2 regions of the Micromonospora sp. DT48 genome follow, and region 2 is predicted to be linked to the other one. Evidence: riboswitches for the same ligand, from Rfam matches in the RefSeq annotation. Region 2 holds a riboswitch; the other holds the start of a gene.
The links. A riboswitch is a leader RNA that binds a small molecule or an ion and turns the genes downstream of it on or off. The one in region 2 is predicted to bind thiamine pyrophosphate.
Positions count from the first base shown of each region.

Region 1: another riboswitch for thiamine pyrophosphate. It lies ahead of ACLQ2S_RS15070 (ECF transporter S component); the one in region 2 lies ahead of thiE (thiamine phosphate synthase).

Region 1 covers NZ_JBNCLE010000011.1:66,958-71,121, forward strand. The annotation lists gene ACLQ2S_RS15065 (ABC transporter ATP-binding protein) at 1-967, opposite strand, end outside; gene ACLQ2S_RS15070 (ECF transporter S component) at 1,089-1,679, opposite strand; TPP riboswitch at 1,752-1,857, opposite strand; gene ACLQ2S_RS15075 (alpha/beta fold hydrolase) at 2,000-2,830, shown strand; gene ACLQ2S_RS15080 (DUF6328 family protein) at 2,933-3,430, shown strand; gene ACLQ2S_RS15085 (acyl-CoA dehydrogenase family protein) at 3,628-4,164, shown strand, end outside.
Region 2 covers NZ_JBNCLE010000004.1:73,082-77,245, forward strand. The annotation lists gene ACLQ2S_RS01020 (thiazole synthase) at 1-296, opposite strand, end outside; gene thiS (sulfur carrier protein ThiS) at 302-502, opposite strand; gene thiO (glycine oxidase ThiO) at 493-1,668, opposite strand; gene thiE (thiamine phosphate synthase) at 1,662-2,288, opposite strand; TPP riboswitch at 2,283-2,392, opposite strand; gene ACLQ2S_RS01040 (ThuA domain-containing protein) at 2,812-4,164, shown strand, end outside.

The DNA.
Region 1 (4,164 bases), on a different contig from region 2:
AGTCGACCCCGGCCAACTCCGGGGAGGCCGTCAACCGTCCGGTGCCCGGCCGGAGCAGCCCGCCGAGCGCCAGCGCCAGGGTGGACTTCCCGGCACCGTTCGGGCCGAGCACGGCGAGCGCCTCACCGGCGCGTACGGTCAGGTCGATGGGGGCCAGCCGGGACGGTTGGCCGAGCTTTTCGGCGGTGAGCAGCACCTCGCCGGCCGGGCCGGTGGCCCGGCGTGGCGGGATCTCCCGACCGGGCACCCAGACCCCCTCGGCGGCGAGGGTGTCGCCGTGTGCGGCGAAGACCGCCTCCGGTGGGCCGTCGGCGCGGACGCCGCCGCCGGGTTCGAGGACCACCACCCGGTCGACCAGGGGCAGCGCCTCGGCGACCCGGTGCTCGACCAGGATCAGCGTGGTGTCGGCGTCCACCGCTCGGGTGAGCGCCGCGCGGATCAGGGCGGCGCCCGCCGGGTCGAGGTTGGCGGTGGGTTCGTCCAGCAGCAGCAGGTCGGGGCGCAGCACCAGCACACCGGCCAGGGCGAGACGCTGCTGCTCACCGCCGGAGAGCGCCGCGGTGGGCCGGTCCCGGTGGTACGGGAAGCCGACGCGGTGCAGCGCCTCGTCCACCCGGGGCCAGATCTGGTCGGCCGCCACACCCCGGTTCTCCAGGCCGAACGCCACGTCGTCGCCGCTGCGGGCCATGACGAGTTGGGACTGCGGGTCCTGGAAGACGATGCCGACCCGCTCCCGCGCCTCGGCGGCGCTACGACCGTCGATCTCGATGGTGCCCTCGTGTTCGCCGGAGTCCTCGGGCAGCAGCCCGGCCAGGGCGGCCAGCAGGGTGCTCTTGCCGGCCCCGGACGGCCCGAGCAGCAGCACCCGCTCGCCGCGCTCCACCCGCAGGTCCACTCCGCGTAGCGCCCAGGCACGTCGTCCGGCGTGCCGCCAGCCGAAACCGCGCAACGTCACCCCGCCGCCCATCCCGCCCGCCCTCCCTCGACGCTCGCTGGTACCCCGACCCCCGGGGTCGGCGGTTGGTGCCCGCCGACCCCGGGGCGTGCTGCGCGTGTGTGAGGAGGGCATGGCCTCCTCACACACGCGCTCAGATGAGGGTGCGTTCGCGACCGGCGGGGAAGCGGTCGAGGACGCCGGTGCGGGCCAGGGCACGGGTGAGCTGGTGACCGCCCGCACCGGCGATCACCGTGGCGCTGACGATGGTGAGCAGGGCGTAGGGGAGCCGGTAGGTGGCGATGTCGCGTCCGGCGTTCCAGTAGACGAAGTCGAAGATCGCCGCGCTCAGACCGGTCAGCGCACCGGCCAGCAGGGCCGTCGGCAACCGGTAGGAGCGGTAGCGGAAGGCGGCGAAGGCCAACTCGGCACCGACACCCTGCATCAGGCCCTGGAGCAGCACGATGCCGCCCCACTGGCTGCCGAGCAGGGCCGAGATGATCGACGCCAACAGTTCGCAGTACAGCGAGGCACCCGGCTTACGGATGATCAGGCCGCCGAGGACGGCCGGCACCAGCCAGACCCCGTAGATGAGGGTCTGTGCCGGCGGGAAGAAGCTGAAGGCGCTGTCGGTGGCGCTCCACACCAGGCCCCAGGCCCAGAAGATGACGCCGAAGGCGACGGCGATGACCGAGGCCACCACGATGTCGATGGTGCGCCAGCGGTTGCTGTCGGTGGTCTGCATGATGATCGCTCCCAGTCCAGATACGAACCAGGCAAGACGCACGCCCCGGACGGCGGCGCCGAACGGTGGCGGGCTGGAGGTGGACCGAACTCCCTGCGCTGGCATTACCCAGATCAGGTACGGAGGGTCTGCGGGCGGACCCGCACTCTCAGCGCTGTGCGCTCCCCTGTCGGAGGTGTTGTCTGTCCCGCCGACGCTAACACCACCGAAGATCCACCGGCAACGTGATCTTCGCAGGTCACCCGGGGTGTTCATCGCCGGGATCCTGGCCTGATCGCGGGGTTCGGGCGTGCCACGCCCGTACGGCTAGGCTGTCGGGTATGCGCATCGATGCCCGAGGTCTGCGGTTCGAGGTCACCAGCGGCGGCCCGGAGCAGGGTGAGCCGGTGCTGTTGTTGCACGGGTTCCCGCAGCACTCGGGCCAGTGGGCGGGCATCCGGCCGGCCCTGCACGCGGCGGGTCTGCGCAGCTACGCGCTCGACCAGCGGGGCTACTCGCCACAGGCCCGGCCCAGCCAGGTCGAGGCGTACCGGCTGGGTGAGCTGGTCGCCGACGCGGTGGCGGTGCTGGACGCTCTCGATGTCCCCGCCGCGCACGTGGTCGGGCACGACTGGGGTGCGGTGGTGGGGTGGGCGTTGGCCGCCGCCCACCCGGACCGGGTGCGCACGCTGACCGCGATCTCCGTGCCGCATCCGGCTGCCATGGCACACGCGCTCAGGCACGACCCGCAGCAGAAGGCACGCTCGGCGTACATGCTGCTGTTCCGGCAGCCGGGGGTGGCGGAGAAGACGCTGCTGGCGTTGGGCGCTGCCGGGCTGCGTCGGCTGCTGCGTGGCGTCGGTGACGGCGACCGGGTGGCCGGGTACGTCGATCCGATGCGTCAGCCGGGTGCGCTGACCGCCGCGTTGAACTGGTACCGGGCGATGTCGAAGGCGGACCTGGCGGCGACCGGACCGGTGACGGTGCCGACCACGTACGTCTGGAGCGACGGTGACGTCGCCATCGGCCGGGTCGCCGCGCAGGCGTGCGCCGCGCACGTGACCGGGGATTTCCGCTTCGTCGAACTGCCCGGGGTCACCCACTGGATTCCGGACGAGGCACCGACTCCGTTGGCCGAGGCGATCCTGGCCCGGGTCCGCCCATCGGCCTGAGCGGGTTCGCCGTCGTCCGCCGAGTGGGTTTCGGGTGGAACCCGTTGGGGCATCAGCGTTGCCGTCGGCAGCAACGGTCGGCGCAGCCCCCGGAGGTTTGCGGTGTCGAAGGAAACCGAGAGGCAACGCTGGCAGCGCAACTTCGCCGACCTGCTCCAGGAACTGCGGGTCGCGCAGACCGGCGTGCAGATTCTCTTCGCCTTCCTGCTGACCCTGCCGTTCAGTGCCGGCTTCGGCGAGACGACTCCGTTCCAGCGGGACGTCTACATCGTCGCGTTGCTCGCCGCGGCCGCTGCCACCGCGATGATCATTTCGCCGGTGGCCTTCCACCGGGCGCTGTTCCGGCAGGGGCGTAAGCCGGAGCTGGTGCGTTTCGCGCACAAGATGGCCAGCGGTGGCCTCGGCTTCATGCTGATCGCGATGATGAGTTCGGTGCTGCTGATCACCGACTTCGTGCTGCCCCGACCGATCTCCTTCCTGCTCACCGGGATCACCGGCCTGTGGTTCCTGACGTTCTGGACGGTCCTGCCGTTCGCCCGGCGCAGCTGGGGAGAGGACGTCGACGACGAGGAGGACCCGAGCGGCCTGGCCGAGGAGTGAGGCGACGCCGCTGCGGATATCCGTGGCTACCTTTGGGTAACGAACCCGGGTAGCCTGCTGAACAGGCGGAACAGTTCGACTGTCCGGATCGAGCCCGGGGGTTTGCCGTGGCCATCGCCGAGAACAACCGTCCGTCAGCCACCGACGACCGCACCGCCGGGTCGGGCCGGCAACCCGAGCCGGACGCACCGGCACAGGTGTCCACAGCGGACACCGTGGGTCAGGTTTCCGAGAAGGAGGCGCGCCAGGTCGCCGAGGCGGCCCGGCAGGCCGACTGGGACCGGCCCAGCTTCGGCAAGGAACTCTTCCTGGGTCGGCTGCGGCTCGACCTGATCGACCCGTGGCCCCGCCCGCAGCCGCAGGAGCAGGCTCGGGCCGAGGAGTTCCTCGGCCGGTTACGCGACTACCTGATTTCCGAAGTGGACGGAGCGGCGATCGAACGCGACGCGCGCATCCCCGACGAGGTGTTCCAGGGGTTGGCTCGGCTGGGCGCCTTCGGCATGAAGATCGGGCCGGAGTACGGCGGGTTGGGCCTGAGCAACCTGCACTACTGTCGGGCGTTGATGCTGGCCGGCTCGGTGAGTCCGGCGATCGGTGCGCTGTTGTCGGCACACCAGTCGATCGGTGTGCCACAGCCCTTGAAGATGTTCGGCAGCGAGGAGCAGAAGCGGCGTTTCCTGCCTCGGCTGGCCGCCGGGGAGGTGTCGGCGTTCCTGCTCACCGAGCCGGACGTG
Region 2 (4,164 bases):
TCGGTCTCGAACGCGTCCCGGGCCAGCCGGGCCACCTTCACCGCCTCACTCGCCGTGTAGCAGCCAGCGGTGTTGGGCAGCAGCCGTACGCCGCATCGATCGAGCAGGTCCAGCAGGCCGCCCGAGCCACCCGGCACACTTTCCACCCGGCGCAGCGCCAGGGTGACCAGTTCGGTGCCCGAGGCCCGGATCGCCTGCTCCAGCACGTGCAGGTTGGCCGCACCACCGGTGCCGAGGATCAGTCGGGAGTCGAACCGCACACCGCCCAGCTCGAAGCCGGTCGCCTCGTTGTCCATCCGGCTCACCCGCCCTGGGCGGCGCTGAGCACCTCGACCCGGTCCCCGCCCCGCAGCACCGTCGCCGGCCAGCCCGCGCGCGGCACCACCTCGCCGTTGACCGCCACCGCCACACCGCGCTGCTGGCCGGTGACGTCTCGGACCAGGTCGGCCACCGTCAAGCCGTCCGGCAGGCTACGCCCGGCACCGTTAACCGTCAGTTCCACGTGTCAACCTCCGTCACTGGCTGGAAGGTGCTGCTGGTAGCGGTCACGCCCACGCCGCCCGGCAGGTCGTCGAACCGGTCCGGCCGGAAGGGCGCGAGCAGTGGCTCCGGCCCGCCACCTCCGGTGACCAGATCGGTGATCAGATCCGCGGTGACCGGGGTGAGCACGATCCCGTGCCGGTGGTGACCGGCGGCGACCAGCACGCCCGGGTGCCCCGGCAACGGGCCCAGGATCGGGGCGTTGTCCGGGGTGCCCGGACGCAGCCCCGCCGTCGTCTCCACCAGGTCGTACTCGGCGATCTCGGGCAGCAGATCCACCGCAGCCCGGAGCAGCCGCAACACCGCCCCGGCGGAAACCTCCAGGTCGGAGCGTTCCTCGACGGTCGCACCGACGACCACCTCGCCGCCCTCGCGCGGCACCAGGTAGACGTGCTCGCCATCGGCGTACCCCCGGATCACGTGCCGGAAGCCCGGCGGCGCGCCGTCGGGCGCGCGCAGCCGCAGCACCTGCCCCTTCACCGGGCGGACCGGCAGGCCGGTCAACGCCGCCGCACCGCAACCCGCGGCGACCACCGTCACTCCGGCCGTGATCTCCGACAGCCGGCGCACCGGCTCGGCGACCAGCACCGCTCCCGCCCGCTCCGCCGCCAGCCGCAGCGCCGGCACCAGCCGACGCGGATCGACCTGGTGGTCGGTGGCGGCGAGCGCGCCGCCGCGCACCCGGGGCGCCAGCGCGGGCTCGCGTTCGCGCAGCTGCGACGGGCGCAGCGGCGTCACCGGCAACCCCAGGCCCTGCTGGTACGCCCAGAGTCGGCGCGCCTCCGCGAGGTCGTCGGCGGTGAGCCCGACCATCAGCGTGCCCTCGGTCCGGTAGCCGATGTCGACGCCGGTCGCCTCGGTCAGTTCGGCGGCGAACCCGGGCCAGCGGCTGGCCGACTCGGTGAGCAGGCCGGTCAGCTCCCGCTCACCGAAGTACGCCTCGGCGACCGGCGCCAGCATTCCGGCGGCCACCTGCGAGGCACCCGATCCGGGTGCCGGGTCGTGCACGACCACCCGCAGCCCACGGGTGGCGCATCGCCAGGCGATGGCCCACCCGATCGGTCCGCCCCCGACGACTGCCACATCGGGTTGTGTCGGGCCGGTGTCGACGGACTCCCCGGTCACCATGTCAGCGCCCGGACCAGCTCGACGGCGGCGCGGGCGGGGTCGGCGGCTTGCGAGAGCGCACCGACCACCGCCACCCCGTACGCGCCGGCAGCCCGCAACTCGGCCACGTGCGCCGCCGTCACCCCACCGATGGCGATCACCGGGACGTCGACCGCCTCGACCACCGCCCGCACACCTGCCACGCCGATGGGCGGTGGCAGTCCGTCCTTTGTGGCGGTGGCCCGACACGGGCCCACGCCCAGGTAGCTCGCCCCGGCGGTGACCGCCGCGAGCGCGGTTGCCGGCTCCCGCGCGGTGGCGCCGAGCACGGCAGCCGGGCCGAGCACCTCGCGGGCCGCCGCCACGGGCAGGTCGTCGGCGCCGACGTGACCGCCGGCAGCCCCGGTGGCCAGCGCCATGTGCAGCCGGTCGTTGACCAGGCAGGGCACCTCGTACGGCGTGCAGAGAGCCAGCACCTGCCGGGTCAGCTCGTACGCCTGCCGGTCGGTCGCGGTGTCCTCGACGCGGACCTGCACCACGAGGTGGTCATGGGCCACCGGCAGCACGGCGCGGAGCACGGCGAGCGGATCGCGCCCGGGTCGGGTGTCGGTGATCAGATGCAGTCGTCCCAGGGACGGCACGGCAACACTCCTCCCTGCGCCGGCATTACCCGGATCAGGTTCGACGGTCGGGGGCTCACAACCCCCCTCTCAGCCCGGTGCACCGGGCTCCCGTGGGTTCGTTGGGTGTCACCGTACGACGTTTCACCGGCTCAGCCAAGCCCGTCCCACGCCGCGGCCTGGGCCGGAGCTGCACGTTCCGTGCTGGCGCACCGCGAGCCGATGGACGGGCGCAGCGCGAGTCGATGGACAGGACAGCGCTATCCCGGCGGACCGACGAACCGCGATCCGGTACGCCGAATTTCGGGCGGACCGGAGATCCGAGTAGCCCCGATATGCAGTGACTCGCACCGATAAGCAATGCGACCGTTACCAAACCGTTACGAGCATTCGCCTTGCCCGAAACTAATTCACGAACGCAAATAGAGTGATCGGTAGGGCTTGTCGCCACCCAGACCTCACTCGACAGGTATGGGCGCTCGGACCGACGCGGAGTGACCACCCCCGTCCACTCCGACCCGTCCCACCGACAGAGGAGATCTTCGTGCCCCGACCCAGTCAGGGGCGAGCAACGCTCGCCCCGTTGACCGTGGCGCTACTCGCCCTCGTACTCGTCCTGGCCGCCGCACCGGCCCCGATCGCCGCCGCCCCGAACGCCAACCCGGTCGCCGCGGCCGAGCCGTACTCCGTCCTGGTCTTCTCCAAGACCGCCGGATTCCGGCACGACTCGATCCCCGCCGGCATCACCGCGATCCAGCAGCTCGGCGCGGCGAACGGATTCAGCGTCACCACCACCGAGGACGGTGGCGCGTTCACCGACGCCAACCTCGCCCAGTTCAAGGCGGTCATCTGGTTGTCGACCACCGGTGACGTGCTCAACTCCAGCCAGCAGGCGGCCTTCGAACGCTACATCCGCGCCGGTGGCGGATACGTCGGCATCCACGCCGCGTCCGACACCGAGTACGACTGGGCCTGGTACGGCCAACTGGTCGGCGCCTACTTCAACAGCCACCCGGCCAACCAGACGGCGACCGTGAAGGTCGAGGACTACTCGCACGAGTCCACCCGGCACCTGCCGGAGCGGTGGTCCCGGTTCGACGAGTGGTACAACTTCCGCACCAACCCCCGCGCCCGCCAGGTGCAGGTGCTCGCCTCGCTCGACGAGCGCAGCTACAGCCCGGGCAGCGGCGCGATGGGGCACGACCACCCGATCGTCTGGTGCCAGAACTTCGACGGCGGTCGGTCCTGGTACACCGGCGGCGGCCACACCCAGGAGTCGTTCAGCAACGCCGAGTTCCGGCAACACCTGCTCGGCGGCATCCAGACCGCGGCCGGGGTGGTGCACGCCGACTGCGGCGCCGGCCGGGCCGCCAGCTTCGAGAAGGTGACGCTGGACAGCAACACCAGCAACCCGATGGAGCTGGACATCGCACCCGACGGTCGGGTCTTCTACATCGAACGCGACGGCCGGGTCCAGATCATCAAGCCGGACACCGGCCAGACCGTCACCGCGCTGCGGCTGAGCGTCTTCGCGGGTAACGAGGACGGTCTGCTGGGCATCCGGCTCGACCCGAACTTCGCCAGCAACGGATGGGTCTGGCTCTACTACGCGCCGAGCGCGGGCGGTTCCCGTAACTACCTGTCCCGGTTCACCGCCACCGGTGACACGATCAACCCGTCCAGCGAGCGGGTCGTGCTGGAGGTGCCCACGCAGCGCAACACCTGCTGCCACATGGGCGGGACGATGACCTTCGACTCGGCCGGCAACCTCTACCTGGCCACCGGAGACAACACCAGCCCGTTCGAGTCCGGTGGCTACACCCCGATCGACGAGCGCTCCGGCCGCGCCGACTACGACGCGCAGCGCACCGCCGCCAACACCAACGACCTGCGCGGA